DNA from 2 places in the Micromonospora sp. CMU55-4 genome. Region 1 is predicted to be linked to the other one. Evidence: predicted binding sites of a transcription regulator. Region 1 holds the regulator's gene; the other holds the start of a gene.
The links. Region 1 encodes HrcA, which represses chaperone genes, less so after heat shock. Its sites were predicted from a motif close to GGTTNGCACNCTCNNNNNGAGNGTGCNAACC; they were not measured.

Region 1 (9,992 bases):
CGTGGTACGCCGGCGTGCGCGCCGTCTACTACCGCACCGACTGGTTCGCCGAGGCCGGCGTGAAGCCGCCGACGACCTGGGACGAGATGGTCGCCGCCGCGAAGGCCGTGCAGGCCAAGAAGCCCGGCACCTACGGCATCGCCCTGCCCGGCAACTCCGAGCTGCCGTTCTACTCCTTCCTCTGGAGTGCCGGCGCGGAGATCGCCACCAAGGAGGGGGACAGCTGGAAGTCCGGCTACAACACCCCCGAGGCGCAGAAGGCGGTCAAGTTCTGGACCGACCTGGTGACAGTGCACAAGGTCGCCCCGCCGGCCGCCGCCGGATGGAACGAGGTCGACGCCCGTACCCAGTTCGCCACCGGCAAGGCCGCGATGGCGTTCGCCGGTAGCTGGCAGGGCGGCGCGATGAAGAAGGACAACCCGGACATCGAGAAGGTCTGGGGCACGTTCCCGATCCCCGGTCCGGACGGCAAGGCCGCCCCGGCGTTCGCCGGTGGCTCCGACATCGCCATCTGGAAGGACAGCGAGCGGGCGGCGCTGGCCTGGGACTACATGACCGTGCTGCTGAGCAAGCAGAAGGACAAGGAGTTCGCCAGCAGCCTCGGGTTCTTCCCGGTCTACCAGGACCTGGTCAGCAGCGGTGACTACGCCAACGACAAGGTGATGGCGGCGTTCGCCACGGCCATCCAGAACACCAAGCTGACCCCGCTCACCCCGAAGTGGGTCGAGGTCAGCCGCACCAAGACGGTGACCCAGGCGATGAACAGCTCGGTCATCAAGGGCCAGAAGACGGTCGAGAAGGCCACCGCCGACGCGGCCACCGAGATCGAAAGCATCCTCAACGCCAAGTGACCACGCTGACCGAGGCCACCGGCGAGGCCGCCGCGCGGGAGACCCCCGCGCGGCGGCGCCGTCGCCGGGTGGACCACCTTCCGTACCTGCTGCTCCTGCCCTGCCTGGCGATCATCGCCGTGCTGCTGCTCTGGCCGCTCGGCCAGGTCGTGTGGATGTCCTTCCACAAGCTGGACAGCGTCCGGCAGCTGCGCGGCGACCGCGAGTGGCCGTGGATCGGCCTGGCCAACTACGCGCAGATCCTCGGCGACCCGTTCTTCCGTACGGTGCTGCGCAACACGGTGCTGTTCGCGGTCGCCAACGTGGCGCTCACGATGGTCCTCGGCACGCTGGTCGGGCTGCTGCTCAACCGCCTGGGCAAGAAGATGGCCACGTTCGTGGCGAGCTGCGTGATGCTCGCCTGGGCCACCCCGGCGCTGACCGGCACGATCGTCTGGAAGTGGATCTTCGACGACACGAGCGGCCTGGTCACGTGGCTGTTCAACAAGCTCCCGGACGGGCTGTCCACGGCGCTGTTCGGGCGCAGCGACTGGACCGGGTACGGCTGGTTCAACGACCCGCTGCTGTTCTTCGCCATCCTGACGCTCGTGGTGGTCTGGCACTCGTTCCCGTTCATCGCGGTGAGCGTGCTGGCCGGGCTCAAGAGCGTGCCGGCGGAGTTGCAGGAGGCGGCCCGGGTCGACGGCGCCGGCCCGTGGAAGGTGTTCTGGAAGGTGACGTTCCCGATCCTGCGGCCGGTCTTCGGCATCCTCGTGGTGCTCTCCACGATCTGGGACTTCAAGGTCTTCACCCAGCAGTTCGTGCTGGCCGGCGGCACCCAGGACCGGTCGACGTTCATGCTGTCGATCTACTCGTACGCGGAGGCGTTCTCACCGCCGCCGAAGTACGGCCTCGGCTCTGCCATCGCCGTGATCCTCACCGTGATCCTGCTCGTGGTGACCGCCCTGTACGTCCGCATGGTGCTGCGGCAGGAGGACGAATGATGAAGAAGATCGCCCTCAACGGCGCGGGCCTGCTGGTCGCGCTCTTCGCCGCGTTCCCGGTCTACTGGATGGTGGCGACGTCGCTGAAGCCCAACCGGGAGATCTTCTCGTCCACGCCCCGGCCGGTGCCGGCCGAGCCGACGCTGGAGCACTACCGGGAGATCCTCACCGGCAACCTGATCCCGGGCGTGACGTTCACCGACTTCTTCCTCAACAGCGTGCTCGTCGCGGGGGCCACGGTGCTGCTGAGCGGGCTGGTCGCGCTGCTCGCCGCGACAGCCGTGGCCCGGTTCCGGTTCAAGCTGCGCACCACGTTCCTGATCATGCTGCTGGTGGTGCAGATGATCCCGCTGGAGGCGCTGGTCATCCCGCTGTTCCTGATGATCCAGCGGCTCGGTCTCTACAACACGCTGCCCAGCCTGATCCTCACGTACCTCGGCTTCTCGCTGCCGTTCGCGGTCTGGATGCTGCGCGGCTTCGTCGCAGCGGTGCCGAAGGAACTGGAGGAGGCCGCCGCCATCGACGGCGCCAGCCGGGCCCAGACGTTCCGCAAGGTGCTGTTCCCGCTGGTCGCGCCCGGCCTGGTCGCCACCAGCATCTTCTCGTTCATCACCGCCTGGAACGAGCTGATCTTCGCGCTGACCTTCATCAACGACCAGCAGAAGTACACGCTGCCGGTGGCGATGACGTTCTTCTTCGGCCGCGACGACACCGCCTGGGGCTCGGTGATGGCCGCGTCCACGCTGTTCACCCTGCCGGTGATCGTCTTCTTCCTGCTGGTGCAGCGCCGGATGGTCTCCGGCCTGGTCGCGGGAGCTGTGAAGGGCTGAGGGCGGCGGCCGGTCAGGCCGCGGCGAACACCTCGGCGCGTACCTCGGTGGCCGGGTCGCCCTTCACCCGGGCCCAGGAGCCCTGCTCGGCGGTCCACTCCAGGTTGCCGAAGCGGACCTTCTTCACGCCGTGGTCGTCGGCGTGCGAGACCAGCCAGTGCGCGTACCGCCAGCCGTTGCGGTCGTCGCCCGCCGGCACGGTGAGCGCGGTCAGGTCCGTCGCCGTGGCCAGCCGGGGCAGCCCCCAGTCCAGCGACAGGCTCTCCAGCACGGCGCTGGCGGCGGCCGGCCCGCGCATCGTCGGCGGCGAACTCACCGTGCAGGCCACCGCGCCGGTCGCGTGGCCGAGCAACGCGCGGGTCAGGACCTCCGACTCGTCGGCCCACTTCTCGTACGCCTCGGGGAAGGCCGACCGCTGCACCCGCTGGGCGGCGTCGGTGACCCGCATCCGCTCCCAGCCCTTGACCTTCTTCAGCGCGGCGTAGAACTTGTTCGCCGCGTACCGCGGGTCCTGGACCTGTTCCGGGGTGCCCCAGCCCTGGCTCGGGCGCTGCTGGAACAGGCCGAGCGAGTCGCGGTCGCCGTGCGCGATGTTGCGCAGGTGCGACTCCTGGTACGCGGTCGCCAGCGCCACCACCACCGCCCGCTCGGGCATCCGGCGCTGCATGCCGATGGCCGCGATGGTCGCCGCGTTCGCCATCTGGTCGGCGCCGAGCACCACCTCGCCGTCGGCCTGCACCGTGCAGGTCCGGCTGGCCAGGGGGAGCCGCAGGTGCTCGCCGAACTGCTTGGTCACGACATAGACCGCGAGCAGCGCCAGTACGCACACCGCAACACCAGATGCCACGATCGCCGCTCGCGTCCGCACCCGCACCCCCTGTCCCGACAGTCCGACAAGCGTACGTCGGCCCCGCGCCGCCGCGTCTCGGCCGAGTGGCCGTCCCGCCACCACGTGACCGGCGCCGTGCCGCCGGGCGGGGCCCGCCACCACCGAAGGTGACCAGCCGGGCCCCGCCGCGCACCTCAGTCTCCGGCGGGCACCCAGGCGGCGGGTCGCTTCTCCCGGAACGCCATGACGCCCTCACGCCCCTCGTCGGAGAGGAAGTACCCGGTGGACAGCGCCGCCAACTCGGCGATCTCGGCCCGCAGGTCAGTCGCGGCGGGCCGGCGCAGCAGCTCCTTCGCCCCGGCCAGCGCCCCCGGCGCGCCCCTGACCAGCGAGGCGCAGTAGCGCTCGACGGCGGCGTCCAGCTCGTCGGCCGGCACCGCGGCGGTGACCAGGCCGACCTCGGCGGCGCGGCGGCCGTCGAACGTGTCGCCGGTCAGGTACAGCTCGGCGGCGGCCCGCTGGTCCAGCCGGGGCAGCACGGTCGCCGAGATCACCGCCGGGATCACCCCGATCCGCACCTCGGTGAACGCGAACGTCGCCTCCTGCGCGCAGACCGCCAGGTCGGCGGCGGCGATCAGGCCCAGCCCGCCGGCCCGGGCCGGCCCGGCGACCTTCGCGACGACCGGCTTCGGGCACTCCCGCACCGCCACCAGCACGTCGCCGAGCATCCCGGCGGGCACCGTGCCACTGGCGTACGCGGCGGCGGTCTCCTTCAGGTCGGCGCCGGAGCAGAAGACCGGGCCGGTGTGGTCGAGCACGATCGCGCGTACCGCGTCGTCGGCGACCGCGTCGGCGAGCCCGGCCAGCAGCTGGGTCATCAGGGGCGTGGAGAGCGCGTTGCGGTTGTGCGGGCTGTCCAGGGTGAGTGTCGTCACCCCACGGGCCGTGGCGACTCGCACGAGAGCGTCCGGAGAGGTCATGCCGGGCACACTAGTGGCCATGCCCGGCGTCCTTCCAGAAGGCGAACCCGTCCCGCGCGACGGATCGCTGCCCGCCACCGCCCGTCGCGCCGTCGGCGCGCGCGGCTTCGGCGTGTACGTCCACGTGCCGTTCTGCGCCAGCCGGTGCGGTTACTGCGACTTCAACACGTACACCGCCTCCGAGCTGGGCGGCGGGGCGAGCCGGGAGACGTACGCCGACTCGGTGCTGGCCGAGCTGGCGCTGGCCGCCCGGGTGCTGGGCGACTCGCCGCCGCAGCGGGTCGACACCGTCTTCGTCGGCGGCGGCACGCCGACCCTGCTGCCCGCCGACGACCTGGCCCGGATCCTCGACGGCATCGACCGCGTCTGGGGGCTGGCCGCCGACGCGGAGGTGACCACCGAGGCCAACCCGGAGTCGGTGACCCCGGAGTCGCTCAAGACGCTGCGGGCGGCCGGCTACACCCGGATCTCGCTGGGCATGCAGTCCGCCGCGCCCGGGGTGCTCGCGGTGCTGGACCGGCGGCACAGCGCGGGCCGGGCCACCGCCGCCGCGCTGGAGGCGCGCGACGCCGGGTTCGAGCACGTGAACCTGGACCTGATCTACGGCACGCCGGGCGAGACGGCAGACGACTTCGCCGCCTCGCTGGCCCAGGTGGTCGACGCGGGGGTGGACCACGTCAGCGCGTACGCCCTGATCGTGGAGGACGGCACCCGGCTGGCCGCGCGGATGCGCCGGGGCGAGCTGCCGTACCCCTCCGACGACGTGGCGGCGGACCGCTACCTGGCCGCGGAGGCGGCGCTCGGCGCAGCCGGCTTCTCCTGGTACGAGGTGTCGAACTGGGCCCGCTCGGCGGCGGCGGCGTGCCGGCACAACCTGCTCTACTGGACCGGCGCCGACTGGTGGGGCCTGGGCCCGGGGGCGCACAGCCACGTCGGCGGCGTGCGCTGGTGGAACGTCAAACACCCGAGCGCGTACGCGGCGCGGCTGGCCGAGGGCGCCTCGCCGGCACTGGCCCGGGAGGTGCTCAGCGCGGACGAGCAGCACATGGAGGACGTGATGCTGCGGGTGCGGCTCGCCTCCGGGCTGCCGCTGGACGTGCTGGACGAGCCCGGCCGGGCGGGCGCCGAGCGGGCCCGGGACGCCGGGCTGCTCGACGCCGGGGCGTACGCGCGGGGGCTTGTGGTGCTGACGCTGCGCGGACGGCTGCTGGCCGACGCGGTGGTACGCGACCTGCTGCCGTGACCGGCGCCGGCCGGCCGCCCCCTCGGCCGGCCGGCGGTGTCACTTCACGAAGTTGTAGGTCATCGGGTAGCGGTAGAGCACACCCTCGTTGGCCTTGACCCCGCCGATGATCCCGAAGATCAACGGCACCAGCCAGACCAGCATCGGGACGAAGAACAGGATCCCGCAGGTGATGACCGTGATCACCCAGGCGAGGACGCTGGCGATGGTCCAGGTGATCTGGAAGTTCAGCGCCGCGACCGCGTGGGCGCGTACGGTCGGCGACTGCTGGCCGCGGGTCATCATCGCGATCAGCGGGGCGACCCAGCCGAGCAGACCGCCACCGATGATGACGCCCGCGGCGCCACCGAAGTGCGCCACCAGGGCCCAGGTCTTCTCGTCGTTGTTGGCGTACCCGGCCGGGCCGTAGCCGCCACCGCCGGGATAGCCGCCACCGGCGCCGTAGCCCGGCGCGCCGGCCGGCGGGGGGTAACCACCAGGGGGCGGGTAGCCGCCCGGCGGAGGCTGGGCACCGGGGGGCGGGTAGCCGCCCGGGGGCGGATAGTCACCGGGCGGGGGATACCCGCCCGCGCCCGGCGCGCCGGACAGTGGAGCGGTGGGCGGCTCGCCGGAGCCGTAGGGCGCCGACGGGTCGGGCTGGGGGCCGGAGTCCCCTGCTCCGGGAGGGCGAGGAGGTTCAGTCATGGAGGTCACGGTAGGGCCAGCGGGCAAGTCGCACCAGGGCGACACAGACCGAGCGTGACCGGCTGTTCGGCCCTGGCGTGCCGCGCGGTGTGGTGGGCCGCACCGCAGGTCCGTCAGGCGATCATCGCGTCGGTGGGGGTGCCGACGTAGACTGGCACTCGCTACAGTCGAGTGCCAGCCGCCCGGCGGATGCCGCGTGCCGGCCCGGCCGAGGTGTGTCAGGAGGTGGGGACATGGGTCTCGACGACCGCAAACTTGCCGTGCTGCGCGCGATCGTCGAGGACTACGTCGCCACGCAGGAGCCGGTGGGCAGCAAGGCCCTGGTCGAGCGGCACCAGCTCGGCGTCTCCCCGGCCACGGTGCGCAACGACATGGCGGTGCTGGAGGAGGAGGGCTACATCCGGCAGCCGCACACCAGCGCCGGCCGGGTGCCCACCGACCGCGGCTACCGCCTCTTCGTGGACCGGCTCTCCCGGGTCAAGCCGCTCAGCCCCGCCGAGCGCCGCGCCATCGAGCGCTTCCTGGTCGGCGCGGTCGACCTGGACGACGTGGTGCACCGCACGGTCCGGCTGCTCGCCCAGCTCACCCGGCAGGTCGCCGTGGTGCAGTACCCGAGCCTGGCCCGGTCCAAGGTGCGTCACCTGGAACTCGTGCCGATCTCCACCACCCGGCTGATGGTCGTCATGATCGCCGACACCGGCCGGGTCGAGCAGCGGCTCGTCGAGCTGCCCGCCCCGGTTCCCGCCGACGACGTGACCGACCTGCGCCGGCTGGTGAACGAGAAGCTCGTCGGCAGCCAGCTCTCCGAGACGCCGCCGCTGGTGCAGGCCCTGGTGGATGAGTCCGCGCCGCACCTGCGCCCGGCCATGACCACGCTGTCCACGGTGCTGCTGGAGACGCTCGTGGAACGGCACGAGGAGCGCCTCGCGCTGGCCGGCCAGGCCAACCTCACCCGGGGCGGCCTGCTCGACTTCCAGGGCTCGCTGCGGCCGATCCTGGAGGCGCTCGAAGAAGAGGTAGTGCTGCTCAAACTGATCGGCGAGACCGAGCCGAGCACCACCCGCGTGCTGATCGGCGACGAGAACGAGTTCGACAACCTGCGGGCCGCCTCGGTGGTCAGCACCGGCTACGGACCGGGCAGCACCATCGTCGGTGGGCTCGGCGTGCTCGGGCCGACCCGGATGGACTACCCCGGCAATATCGCCATGGTGAGGGCCGTGGCACGCTACGTGGGCGAACTGCTGGCCCAGAACTGACCAGTCAGGGCCGACGGCCGGTTGCGGCCGACGACCGGAGCGACGCGAGACGAACATGAGGACACCTAACGCAGTGGCCAGGGACTACTACGGCATTCTCGGCGTGAGCCGGGAAGCCTCCGACGACGAGATCAAGCGCGCCTACCGCAAGCTGGCGCGGCAGTACCACCCGGACGTCAATCCGGACCCGGAGGCCCAGGAGAAGTTCAAGGACATCAACGCCGCGTACGAGGTCCTCTCGGACGACCGGAAACGGCAGATCGTCGACCTCGGCGGCGACCCGCTCGCCCCCGGCGGCGGTGGCATGGGCGGCCCGGGCGGGCCCGGCGGCGCCGGTCCGTTCGTCGGCTTCCAGGACATCATGGACGCGTTCTTCGGCGGCGCGGCGGGCGGCAGCCGGGGACCCCGGCCGCGCACCCGGCCCGGCGCGGACGCGATCCTGCGCCTGGAACTGGACCTCAACGAGACCGCGTTCGGCGTCGAGGCGCCGATCACCGTCGACACCGCGGTGCTCTGCACCACCTGCTCCGGCGCCGGCACCGCCGCCGGCACCCACCTGGCCACCTGCGAGGCGTGCGCCGGCCGGGGCGAGGTGCAGTCGGTGCAGCGCACGTTCCTCGGCCAGGTGGTCTCCGCCCGGCCGTGCACCGTCTGCCAGGGCTACGGCACCACCATCCCGCATGCCTGCCCGACCTGCGCCGGTGAGGGCCGGGTGCGTACCCGCCGCTCGCTGACCGTCAAGATCCCGGCCGGCGTCGAGGACGGCATGCGGATCCGCCTGGCCCAGCAGGGCGAGGTCGGCCCGGGCGGCGGCACCGCCGGCGACCTCTACGTGGAGATCCACGAGCGGCCGCACGACGTCTACTCCCGCAAGGGCGACGACCTGCACTGCCGGGTGACGGTGCCGATGACCGCCGCCGCGCTCGGCACCCGGCTGACCATCAAGACGCTGGACAGCGAGGAGACCGTCGACGTCAAGCCCGGCACCCAGCCCGGCAGCACGCTGCGGCTGCGCGCCCGGGGCGTACCGCACCTGCGCGGCACCGGCCGGGGTGACCTCTACGTGCACCTGGACGTGCGTACCCCGACCAAGCTCGACGCCGACCAGGAGCGGATGCTGCGCGACTTCGCCAAGACCCGCGGCGAGGAGGTCGCCGAGCTGACCAAGCAGGGCGGCTTCTTCTCCCGGATGCGCGACGCCTTCAACGGGCACGCCTGAGGTGTCCGCCCCGCTGTTCCTGGTCGAGGCGCTGCCCACCGGTGACACGCTGACGCTGGACGGCCCGGAGGGCCACCACGCGGCCACCGTGCAGCGGCTGCGGGCCGGTGAGGAGCTGCTGCTCGCCGACGGCCGGGGCGGCACCGCCGCCGCGGTGGTCACCGCCGTCGGCCGGGGCACGCTCGACCTGCGCGTCACCAGCCGGGGGTACGCGGACGCGCCCGTCCCGCGGCTCGTCGTGGTGCAGGGCATCGCCAAGGGCGACCGGGGTGAACTCGCCGTGCAGGCGATGACCGAGGTCGGGGTGGACGAGATCGTGCCGTGGGCGGCGTCCCGCTCGGTGGCGCAGTGGCGCGGCGACCGGGGCGTACGGGCCCGGCAGAAGTGGGTGGCCACCGCCCGGGAGGCGGCCAAGCAGGCCCGCCGCCCGTGGCTGCCGGTGGTGGCCGGCGCCCCGGACGAGTCGACCGCCACGGTGGCCCGCCGGATCGCCGGCGCGGCCGCCGCGTTCGTGCTGCACGAGGGCGCGCAGGACCGGCTGACCACAGTCGACCTGCCGACGGCCGGGGAGATCGTCCTGGTGGTCGGCCCGGAGGGCGGCATCGCCGACCACGAGCTGGCCACGTTCGCCGAGGCGGGCGCCCGCACGGTCCGCCTGGGCCCGTCGGTGCTGCGTACGTCCACAGCAGGCGTGGCCGCCCTGACAGTCCTGGCCACCCGCCTGACCCACTGGTAGCGGGGGAGGGTGGGTCAGGAGCGGAGGTAGGAAGCGCCGTTCAGGTCGATGATCGTTCCTGAGGCCCACTCGGCCTCGGGGCTCGCCAGCCAGTGCACCGCCGCCGCGATCTCCTCCGGACGCGCCACCCGGTGGAACGGGGACTGCGCGCGTACCGCCTCGCCCCGCTCTGCCTTCAGGTGCTCGTTGGTCATGTCCGTCTCGACGAAGCCGGGCGCCACGCAGGCCACCCCGATGCCGTACGGCGCCAGGGCCACCGCCAGCGACTGGGCCATCGCGTTCATCCCGGCCTTGCTGGCCCCGTACGCCGGGTTGGCCGGCTCGCCCCGGAACGCGCCCCGGGACGAGACGTTGACGATCCGGCCCCCACTGTCGCGCATG
Region 2 (9,992 bases), on a different contig from region 1:
CCAGGCCGGCACCGGGTCGTCGGCGACCTTGGTGTACTCCTTCGAGTCGAACTTCGGCTTGAGCACCGAGTCGTACCCGTTCTTGAACAGGGTGGCGTTGTTGTCGGTCGGCGAGCCGTTGAGGTACGCGATCGACGGGTTCTTGACGCCCTTGTCGGTCAGGCACTTGCTCAGGCCCTCGCCCTGGAGCTTGCCGACGGCCTCGTTGTCGAAGCTGACGTAGTACTGGGCGGAGCCGCCCAGGGTCAGCCGGTCGTAGTCGATGGTCGCGACGCCCTGCGACTTGGCCTTGTCGAGCACGGCCTTGCCGGTGCCGGAGTCCAGGTTGACGATCATCAGGACGTTGACGCCGCTGGTGATCATCTGGTCGGCGATGGTCTGGAACGCGGTCTTGTCGTTCTGCGCGTTCTGGATGTCGGAGTCGACGCCGGCCGCGTCGAACGCCGCCTTGAGGTACTTGCGGTCCGCGCCCTCCCAGCGGGCGGAGGACTTGCTGTCCGGCAGGATCACGCCGATCTTCGGCTTCTTGGCGTTGGAGCCGCCGGCCTCGTCGGAAGAACCGCCGTTGTCACCGCAGGCGGCCATGCTGCCGGTCGCGAGGAGACCGACGGCCGCGAAGGTGAGGAAGCCCTTGCGCATGTGCAGGGTCCTTTCGGAGGTGGGGGAGTGGTGATGTTTTGTTGTGTCCGGCAACGTATTCCCCGCCTCCCATGCGCCGCAAGACTGCCGAGGTCAGAAGTTTGTTGGCGGCGGTAACAATTCAGCAACGCGGTTGTCACCCGCGGGACACCGCCGGGAGAGCGTGCTCCGGGAACGCTCCCACACGTACCGTCACGAGCCCGCTCAGGCGGCGGCGATCGATGCCGTGGCCGCCCCGGTGAGCGTCACCAGATCCGTCGGCGTGAGCTGCACCTGCAATCCCCGGCGGCCCGCCGACACGTACACGGTCGGGTGCGCCAGCGCCGAGGAGTCGACGACTGTCGGTAGCCGCTTACGCTGGCCGAGCGGACTGATGCCGCCCCGCACGTACCCGGTCGCCCGCTCGGCCACCGCCCGGTCCGCCATCACCGCGCGCTTGCCGCCCATCGCGGCGGCCAGCGCCTTCAGGTCCAGCTCGCCGGTCACCGGCACCACCGCCACCGTCAGCCCGCCGTCGACCTCGGTGACCAGCGACTTGAACACCCGGTCCGGTGCCACCCCGAGCGCCGCGGCCACGAGCGCGCCGTAGTTCGGCGCGTCCGGCGAGACGTCGTACGGGTGGATGCTGTGGGCGATCTTCCGCTTGCTCAGCAACGCGATCGCCGGAGTGCCAGGGCCCGCCACGGGCTCAAGCTAACCCGCGCGCCGCGACACCGCGAGCTGGAAACGTGAGCCGGGTCAGCCGCCGACCGGAACCGGCCGGCACACGAGCACCGTGGGGTCGCCCGCCACCCGGGTCAGCACCAGGTCGGCCGCCGCCTCGCCGGACAGCCGCAGGTCACGGCGCAGCTTCTCCGGCTCCAGCGCCGACCCGCGCTTGCGGATCTCCACCCGGCCGACCCGGCGCTCCCGCAGCAGGGCGCGCAGCCGCTTCAGCGAGAACGGCAGCACGTCGGTGATCTCCAGACAGCGGGCGAACGGGGTGGGCCGGGCCTCGTCGGCGTACAGGTAGGCGATCGACGGGTCGGCGAGCGTGGCGTCGAGGTCGGCAGCGAGTTCGGCGACCAGGTGCGCGCGGACGACCGCCGGGTCCGGGTCGTAGAGGAACCGCCGGACCGGCCCCACCTCCGCTTCCTGCGCGCCCGTGCCGGTGAGGTGATAGGAAGGGACCCTTTTACTACCGGAGGCGTTAAGAAGGGGCCCTTCCTTCTCGCGCAGCAGGGTGGCGCGGCGGGGGACCTCGGCCAGCTCGCCGCACCAGAGCGCGGCCTCGACCAGGTCGCCGTCCACGCTCACCCACTCCGCCTCGGCGCCCGCCGGGATCAGCGCGTGGTCCAGCCCCGGCGCGACCTTCACCACGGTGCGCGGCACCCGCGCGGCGAGACCGGTGACGAAGTCCCACGGCGGGGAGTAGGAGTTCGGGTCGAAGACGCGCCGCCCGGTGCCGGCCCGTCGCCGCGCCGGATCGCAGAACGCGCCGTCGACGCGGCTTACGTCGAACTCCGTGGCGTCGCCGCACTCGACTGTCACCAGATCGGCGAGCCCGGCCGCCTCGGCGTTCGCGGCGGCCATCGCGGCGGTCAGCGGGTCGGCCTCCACCGCGTACACCCGGATGCCGGCGCGGGCGGCGGCGAGCGCGTCGGCGCCCAGGCCGCAACCCAGGTCGGCCAGCGTGGTCACGCCCGCGGCGCGCAGCCGTGCGGCCCGGCGGCCGGCGACCACCCCGCGGGTGGCCTGCTCCAGCCCGGGCCGGGTGAGGAACATCCCGGCCGCCGCCGCGCCGAACTTGCCTGCTGCCCGGCGGCGCAGCTCGGCCTGGGTCAGCGCGGCGGCGGCGAGGTCGCCCGGAATCCCGGCCGAGCGCAGCGCGGCCGCCGCCGCCAGCGGGTCGCCGCCGGCCACCCGACCGGCCGCGGCGAGCGCCGCCGACCCCTCGGGGGTACGCAGCACGGCGAGCAGGTCGAGATCCACGCGCCCATTCTCCCGGGCCGGTTCCGGCGCGACACGGAGGGCGACGCGCGTTGGCACTCTCCTTGACGGAGTGCTAGCCGAGGAATAACCTGCGATTAGCACTCTCACCCTGAGGGTGCCAACGCCCGAGCCTCGTGCCCGGGGGTTGAGCGCCAGGCGGACCGGCACCCGCGACGACGGCCCCGCCCGGTGGCATGTGGCAGATTGACGCTGGTCGGCACGCCGGCCGGCAACGACACCAAGTACCCGGGAGGGTATGCCCGTGACTACCGCGACCAAGGTTGCGATCAAGCCGCTCGAGGACCGCATCGTGGTCCAGGCGAACGAGGCCGAGACCACCACCGCCTCGGGCATCGTGATCCCCGACACCGCCAAGGAGAAGCCGCAGGAGGGCACCGTCCTCGCTGTCGGCCCGGGCCGGATCGACGACAAGGGCAACCGCGTGCCGATCGACGTGAAGGTCGGCGACACCGTCCTCTACTCGAAGTACGGCGGCACCGAGGTCAAGTACGCCGGCGAGGAGTACCTGGTGCTCTCCGCCCGCGACGTCCTCGCGGTCATCGAGAAGTAAGCAACCGATCAGTGTCGTTGCCCCGGTCCGGCTCGCCGGGCCGGGGCAACGTCGCTTCGAAGGGATACTGATGGCGAAGATCCTCAGCTTCTCGGACGACGCCCGGCACCTGCTCGAGCACGGTGTCAACGCCCTCGCGGACGCGGTCAAGGTCACCCTCGGCCCGCGCGGGCGCAACGTCGTCCTGGACAAGAAGTTCGGTGCGCCCACGATCACCAACGACGGCGTGACCATCGCCAAGGAGATCGAGCTCACCAACCCGTACGAGAACCTCGGCGCGCAGCTGGTCAAGGAGGTGGCGACCAAGACCAACGACGTCGCCGGCGACGGGACCACCACCGCCACCGTGCTGGCCCAGGCCATGGTCCGCGAGGGCCTGCGCAACGTGGCCGCCGGCACCAACCCGACCGGCCTGAAGCGGGGCATCGACGCGGCGGCCGCCAAGGTCTCCGAGGCGCTGCTCGACAAGGCCGTCGAGGTCTCCAGCAAGGAGTCGATCGCGCACGTCGCGACCGTCTCCGCGCAGGACGCCGCGATCGGTGAGCTGATCGCCGAGGCGATGGAGAAGGTCGGCCGCGACGGCGTCATCACCGTCGAGGAGGGCTCCGCGCTCACCACCGAGCTGGAGGTGACCGAGGGTCTCCAGTTCGACAAGGGCTTCATCTCGCCGAACTTCGTCACCGACCTGGAGGCGCAGGAGGCGGTCCTGGAGGACCCGTACATCCTGATCACCACGCAGAAGATCTCGGCGATCGAGGAGCTGCTGCCGCTGCTGGAGAAGGTTCTCCAGAACAACAAGCCGCTGCTCATCGTCGCCGAGGACGTCGAGGGCCAGGCCCTGTCGACGCTCGTGGTCAACGCGCTGCGCAAGACCGTCAAGGTCTGCGCGGTCAAGGCCCCCGGCTTCGGCGACCGCCGCAAGGCGATGCTCCAGGACATGGCGATCCTGACCGGCGCCGAGCTGGTCGCCCCGGAGCTGGGCTACAAGCTCGACCAGGTCGGCCTGGAGGTGCTCGGCACCGCCCGCCGCGTCGTGGTCGACAAGGAGAACACCACTGTCGTCGACGGTGGCGGGCAGGCCTCCGAGGTCGCCGACCGGGTCGCCCAGATCCGCAAGGAGATCGAGGCCTCCGACTCGGAGTGGGACCGGGAGAAGCTGGCCGAGCGGCTGGCGAAGCTCTCCGGCGGCATCGCCGTGATCAAGGTCGGCGCGGCCACCGAGGTCGAGATGAAGGAGCGCAAGCACCGCATCGAGGACGCCATCGCCGCGACCAAGGCCGCGGTCGAGGAGGGCACGGTCCCGGGTGGCGGCGCCGCCCTGGCCCAGATCCTGCCGGCGCTCGACGACGACCTGGGCTTCACCGGTGACGAGAAGGTCGGCGTCTCGATCGTGCGCAAGTCGCTCGTCGAGCCGCTGCGCTGGATCGCCCAGAACGCCGGCCACGACGGCTACGTGGTGGTGCAGAAGGTCGTCGGCAAGGACTGGGGCCACGGCCTCGACGCCGCCACCGGCGAGTACGTCGACCTGGCCAAGTCCGGCATCATCGACCCGGTGAAGGTGACCCGCAACGCGGTCAGCAACGCCGCCTCGATCGCCGGCCTGCTGCTCACCACCGAGAGCCTCGTGGTGGAGAAGCCGGCCGAGCCGGAGCCGGCCGCCGGTGGCCACGGCCACTCGCACGGGCACGGCCACCAGCACGGCCCGGGCTTCTGACCCGAGGAGTACGCCCGACGTCAGGGCACACCGCCGACCCGGTGGTGTGCCCTGACGCATATGTCCTTACGGATCGCTGACGAGATTGGCAGCCGGGCCCGCGGGGCGACCAGACTGGAGCCCGTGAGCACCCTCTCCCCCCGCCGGGCGGCGCCGGCCGGTGTCGTCGCCGCCGTGGTGGCGCTCGGCGCCGCCGAACCCGTGGCGGTCCTGACCGGCCCCCGGTCCGCTCCGCTCGTCGCCGTCGGCGGACTCGTCGTCGACCTGGTGCCCGAGCCGCTCAAGCAGTTCGCCATCGACGTCTTCGGCACGTACGACAAGATCGCGCTGCTGATGGGGACGGCGCTGCTGCTGGCCGTCTTCGGCGCGCTGCTGGGCCTGGCAGCGGCCCGGCGGCTGGTGATCGGCCTGGCCGGCATCGCCGCGTTCGCCGCGCTCGGTGTCGCCGCCGCGCTGACCCGGGCCGGCGCGGACGCCTTCGACGCGCTGCCCTCCCTGGTCGGCGGCGGACTGGGCGCGCTGACGCTGTGGGCGTTCGTGGCCGGCCCGCTGAGCGCCGACCCGGCGCACCGGAAGCGACCGGGGCGTGGCCGGTCCGACGCCGTGCGACGCGACCGGGCCGGGACCGGCCCGGCGGAGCGCGACGGGGCCGCTTCGGCGGACAGCGAGCCGCCGTCCGCGTCGCCCCCGCCATCCGCCCCGCCTCCGGCGGTCGCCGCGCTGGCCCGGGAGGGGGAGACGCCGGGCGGCTGGGAGCCGGTCCGGCACGACGACGCGGAGTCGCGGCGGCGGTTCCTGCGTGGCGCCGGGCTGCTCACCGGCGCGGCGGCGGTGGCCGGGCTGGGCGGGCACTGGCTGGCCGGCCGGCGCGGCGTATCGGCGGCCCGGGACGCGGTGACGCTGCCCGCCCCGGTCGCGCCCGCCCCACCGGTGCCCGCCGGAGCGGACCTGTCGCTGTCCCGGCTCGCGCCGTACGTCACGCCGAACCGGGAGTTCTACCGGATCGACACCGCGCTGGTGGTGCCGCAGGTGGACCCGGTCACCTGGCGGCTGCGCATCCACGGGCGGGTCCGCAACCCGATCGAGCTGAGCTTCGACGACCTGCTCGCCCGCCCGCTGGTCGAGCGCTACGTGACGCTCGCCTGCGTCTCCAACGAGGTGGGCGGCGACCTGATCGGCAACGCGCGCTGGCTCGGCGTACCGATCAAGGACCTGCTGGACGAGGCCGACCCGGAGGACGGCGCGGACCAGGTGGTCGGGCGCGCCGTCGACGGCTGGACGTGCGGCACGCCCACCTGGGTGCTGCGCGACGGGCGGGACGCGCTGCTCGCGGTCGGCATGAACGGCGAGCCGCTGCCGATCCAGCACGGCTTCCCGGTGCGGATGGTGGTGCCAGGCCTCTACGGGTACGTCTCCGCGTGCAAGTGGATCACCGAGCTGGAGCTGACCAGCTTCGCCGACTTCGACGCGTACTGGGTGCCGCGCGGCTGGTCAGCGCAGGGTCCGGTCAAGACGCAGTCGCGGATCGACACGCCCCGGCCCCGCAGCCGTCCCGCCGCCGGTGCGGTGACCGTCGCCGGTGTGGCGTGGGCGCAGCACAGGGGCGTGCGGCGCGTCGAGGTACGCGTGGACGGCGGCCCCTGGCAGGAGGCGACGCTGGCCCCGGCAGTGTCGGCGGACACGTGGGTGCAGTGGTCGTGGCGGTGGGACGCCACACCGAGCGAGCACACGCTCCAGGTCCGGGCGACCGACAGCACCGGCGAGACCCAGACGGAACAGCGCGCCCCGGTCGCCCCCGACGGCGCGACGGGATGGCACACGGTAAGGGTCACAGTCACCTGACCCGCACCGTCGCGAGGACCGCTCTCGGTGGGGAGATGGCCTGCCCGTGCCACTGGCGGGTGCCTGCCGATCGGGTGCGCGCCGCTTGGCTCCGGCCTGAGTCCAGACTCCCGAGCGCTCACGAAAGAGATCTTGGTATGAAACGCCCCTATAAGGGCCGTTTCATACCAAGATCTATGTGGTGTCCTAGCCTCTGGAACGCCGATCCTGGTATTCGAAACGGTAGGCGAGTCGCCCAGCGGCGGCCTTCGCCGCGCCGGGGTGCGGGGGCCAGCGGATGCCCCGGGCCACGACACGACGCCGCGCCCCGGGATCCGGGGCGCGGCGTCGGGGGTCGTGAAGCCGGTCAGGCGACCTTGCGCTGGTCCGGCACGGCGGTGTTGTGCGGGCGGCCGAGGCGCGCCTCCAGCCGGGCGATGTCCACCTTGGTCTGGCGGCGGTCGGCCAGGTCCTCCCAGCCGAGCGCGAGCAGACGCAGCCGCTCGGACTCGCTGAACCCGCCCCAGACGCCGTACGGCTCGCGTACGGAGAGCGCGTGGGCGGCGCACTCGGCGCGTACCGGGCAGGCGCGGCAGACGGACTTGGCGCCCATCTCGCGGCGCAGCCGGGAGGAGCCGCGCTCGCCGTCCGGGTGGAAGAACTGCGCGCTGTCGCGGCCACGGCAGGCCCCGAGCCGCTGCCAGTCCCAGAGCTCGTCGATCGGTCCAGGCAGCCTACGTACGTTCGACATCAGCACCCCTCCTCCCGCGCGGCACCGCGGAGAATGTTCGTGGCCAGCTACCGGGCGGCGGTCCGCGCGGGATGCCGGTTCCGGATGAACCCCTCGGTACCCGAGCGGTCCGCGCCTCACACATCTGTGATCGAAAACCTCGGACAGTCGGTGGCATATGCCCCATCTGTCGGAAAAGTTCGGATGATTGCCCGGAACCCCCTCCCGAGCCCACCTCCGCATGGTCTGCTCTGAGTCGGAGAGGAGACCACTGTGCGTAGTGTTCTTGTGTGCGTTCGGACACCATTGGCGGCCCAGCATCTGACCTCCGCGGCGGCGCGGCTCGGGCTGTCCGGCGTCGTCCGGACGGCCGTCTCCGATCCGGAGGTGATGTTGCGGCTCGCGGAGCGCCCGGTGGACGTGGTGCTCGCCGACACCGCGCTGACCCGGCCGGACAGCGCCGGTTTCGTGCGCCGGGTGCTGGCCCGCGCGCCGCAGGCGGCGGTGCTGCTGCTCGGGGCCGAGGAGTCGGAGTCGGCGGCGGCCACCATCAGCGCCGGAGCGCGTGGCCTGATCCAGAACGCGGACCACGATCTGACCAGCGCGGTCGCCAAGGCGCTGCTGCTGCTGTCCGCTCCCGGCCGGAGCAACAGGCACCGGGTGGCGGACACCGCCCGGGACGCGGCAGCGGTCGGCGGTCCGGCCCGGTCGGCGGGGCGTACCCCGGGTGGGCCCGGCTGGCCGGCGGTGGCGCCGGTGGACGCGGCCGGCCTGCCCACGGTGGTGCCGGTGCAGCGGGGTGAGGACGCGGAGGATCCGGCGGCGGCCGACGCGGCGGAGGCGGCCCGCCCGGGCGCCGGTCAGCGGCCGGCCCGGACGCCGCGCGGCGCCATCGGGCTGACCGAGCGGGAGCTTCAGGTGCTGCTCGGCATGGCCGAGGGCAAGAGCAACGCGGAGATCGGGCGGGAGTTGTTCGTCTCCGAGGACACGGTCAAGACGCACGCCCGACGGTTGTTCCGCAAGCTCGGGGCGCGGGACCGGGCACACGCCGTGGCGGCCGGCTTCCGGGCCGGCCTGGTCGCCTGACCCGGGCCGGAGTCACTCCGACGCGGAGTCGTCGGTGCCCTCGGTGAGCGTGTCGTGCACGCCGTCGGCGTAGCCACGGGCGTAGTCCCAGCTCACGTAATGGTCCGGGTCCGGGTCGTAGGCCGGTTCGTGCACCCGGGGGCGCCCCGAGTTGAGCAGGTGGCGCAGGTTTCCGCGCAGCAGGTCCCAGTCGAAGTAGTGCGGCTCGCGGCAGTCCTCGCACTCGATCACCAAGCCGCGCACCCCGATCGGCTGGAGCAGCGCCTGGTAGATCTCCAGATCGGCGAGGTCCTCCAGCACGTCCTGGCGTTCGACGTCGGTCAGCGGGTCGAGCGCGTCGTCGTCGCCGGGATCGTGCAGACCGGCAGCCGGATCGGCAGGGTCGCCGTTGAACGGGTCGATGGGCTCGTCGTGCACCCCCTCACCGTAGTCCCCGGGCCGCCGGAAAGCCCGCCCCAGGCCGCGCTGTGGCCCGGCCTACCCCCGGGCCCGCCGCTGCCCGGACGGGAACGGGCCAGTGGGTACGATGAGGCGACGCGCCGTCACCAGGCGCCTGCCGGTGCCCCCGCGCGCCGCCTCGCTGCAGCCCGATCGACCAGCTCAGGGGAGCAATCGTGGAGAATTCGCCCAGCACCGAGATCCCGGCCGGCACCGACGGCGGGGAGCTGGGTGGCCATCTGCCCGAGCTGCCGGCCGGTTCGGCCCGGGTGGTACCGCTCGGGTTGACCTTCGACGACGTGCTCCTGCAGCCGGGCGAGTCGGACGTCGTACCCAGCCGGGTGAACACCCGTACCCGCCTGACCCGCAACATCGAGCTGACCGTGCCGCTGCTGTCCAGCGCGATGGACACGGTCACCGAGGGGCGGATGGCGATCGCCATGGCCCGCCAGGGCGGCATCGGCGTGCTGCACCGCAACCTGTCGGTGGAGGACCAGGCGCTCCAGGTCGACCTGGTGAAGCGCTCCGAGTCCGGCATGATCACCAACCCGGTGACCGCCAGCCCGGACGACACGCTGCGCGAGGTCGACGCGCTCTGCGGTCGCTACCGCATCTCCGGCGTGCCGGTGATCGACGGGCAGGGCCAGCTGGTCGGCATCGTCACCAACCGCGACATGCGCTTCGTCTCCGACCCGGCCACGCCGGTCCGCGAGATCATGACGCGTACCCCGCTGATCACCGCCCCGGTCGGCGTGAGCAAGGACGACGCGCTCGGCCTGCTGCGCCAGCACAAGATCGAGAAGCTGCCGATCGTGGACGCGGGCGGCAAGCTGCGCGGCCTGATCACGGTGAAGGACTTCACCAAGAGCGAGCAGTACCCGAACGCGACCAAGGACGACGCGGGCCGGCTCCGGGTCGCCGCCGCGGTGGGCGTGGGCGAGGACGGCTACAAGCGGGCCCGTGCCCTGGTCGACGCCGGCGTGGACGTCGTCATCGTGGACACCGCGCACGGGCACCAGCGG

Region 2: the regulator HrcA is predicted to act here: its motif matches at 2,704-2,734, upstream of groES (co-chaperone GroES).

The regions. Positions count from the first base shown of each region.
Region 1 covers NZ_JAAOLH010000026.1:6,130-16,121, forward strand. Annotated here, with positions in the region: gene HA073_RS29030 (sugar ABC transporter substrate-binding protein) at 1-851, shown strand, start outside; gene HA073_RS29035 (carbohydrate ABC transporter permease) at 848-1,834, shown strand; gene HA073_RS29040 (carbohydrate ABC transporter permease) at 1,831-2,664, shown strand; gene HA073_RS29045 (hypothetical protein) at 2,678-3,538, opposite strand; gene HA073_RS29050 (enoyl-CoA hydratase family protein) at 3,688-4,473, opposite strand; gene hemW (radical SAM family heme chaperone HemW) at 4,493-5,716, shown strand; gene HA073_RS29060 (DUF4870 domain-containing protein) at 5,756-6,400, opposite strand; gene hrcA (heat-inducible transcriptional repressor HrcA) at 6,634-7,656, shown strand; gene dnaJ (molecular chaperone DnaJ) at 7,730-8,875, shown strand; gene HA073_RS29075 (16S rRNA (uracil(1498)-N(3))-methyltransferase) at 8,877-9,611, shown strand; gene HA073_RS29080 (SDR family NAD(P)-dependent oxidoreductase) at 9,626-9,992, opposite strand, start outside.
Region 2 covers NZ_JAAOLH010000010.1:72,696-82,687, reverse strand. Annotated here, with positions in the region: gene HA073_RS18535 (sugar ABC transporter substrate-binding protein) at 1-639, opposite strand, end outside; gene ybaK (Cys-tRNA(Pro) deacylase) at 844-1,323, opposite strand; gene HA073_RS18525 (methyltransferase domain-containing protein) at 1,378-2,610, opposite strand; gene groES (co-chaperone GroES) at 2,867-3,181, shown strand; gene groL (chaperonin GroEL) at 3,252-4,895, shown strand; gene HA073_RS18510 (molybdopterin-dependent oxidoreductase) at 4,956-6,737, shown strand; gene HA073_RS18505 (WhiB family transcriptional regulator) at 7,084-7,467, opposite strand; gene HA073_RS18500 (response regulator transcription factor) at 7,720-8,532, shown strand; gene HA073_RS18495 (DUF5319 domain-containing protein) at 8,545-8,949, opposite strand; gene guaB (IMP dehydrogenase) at 9,147-9,992, shown strand, end outside.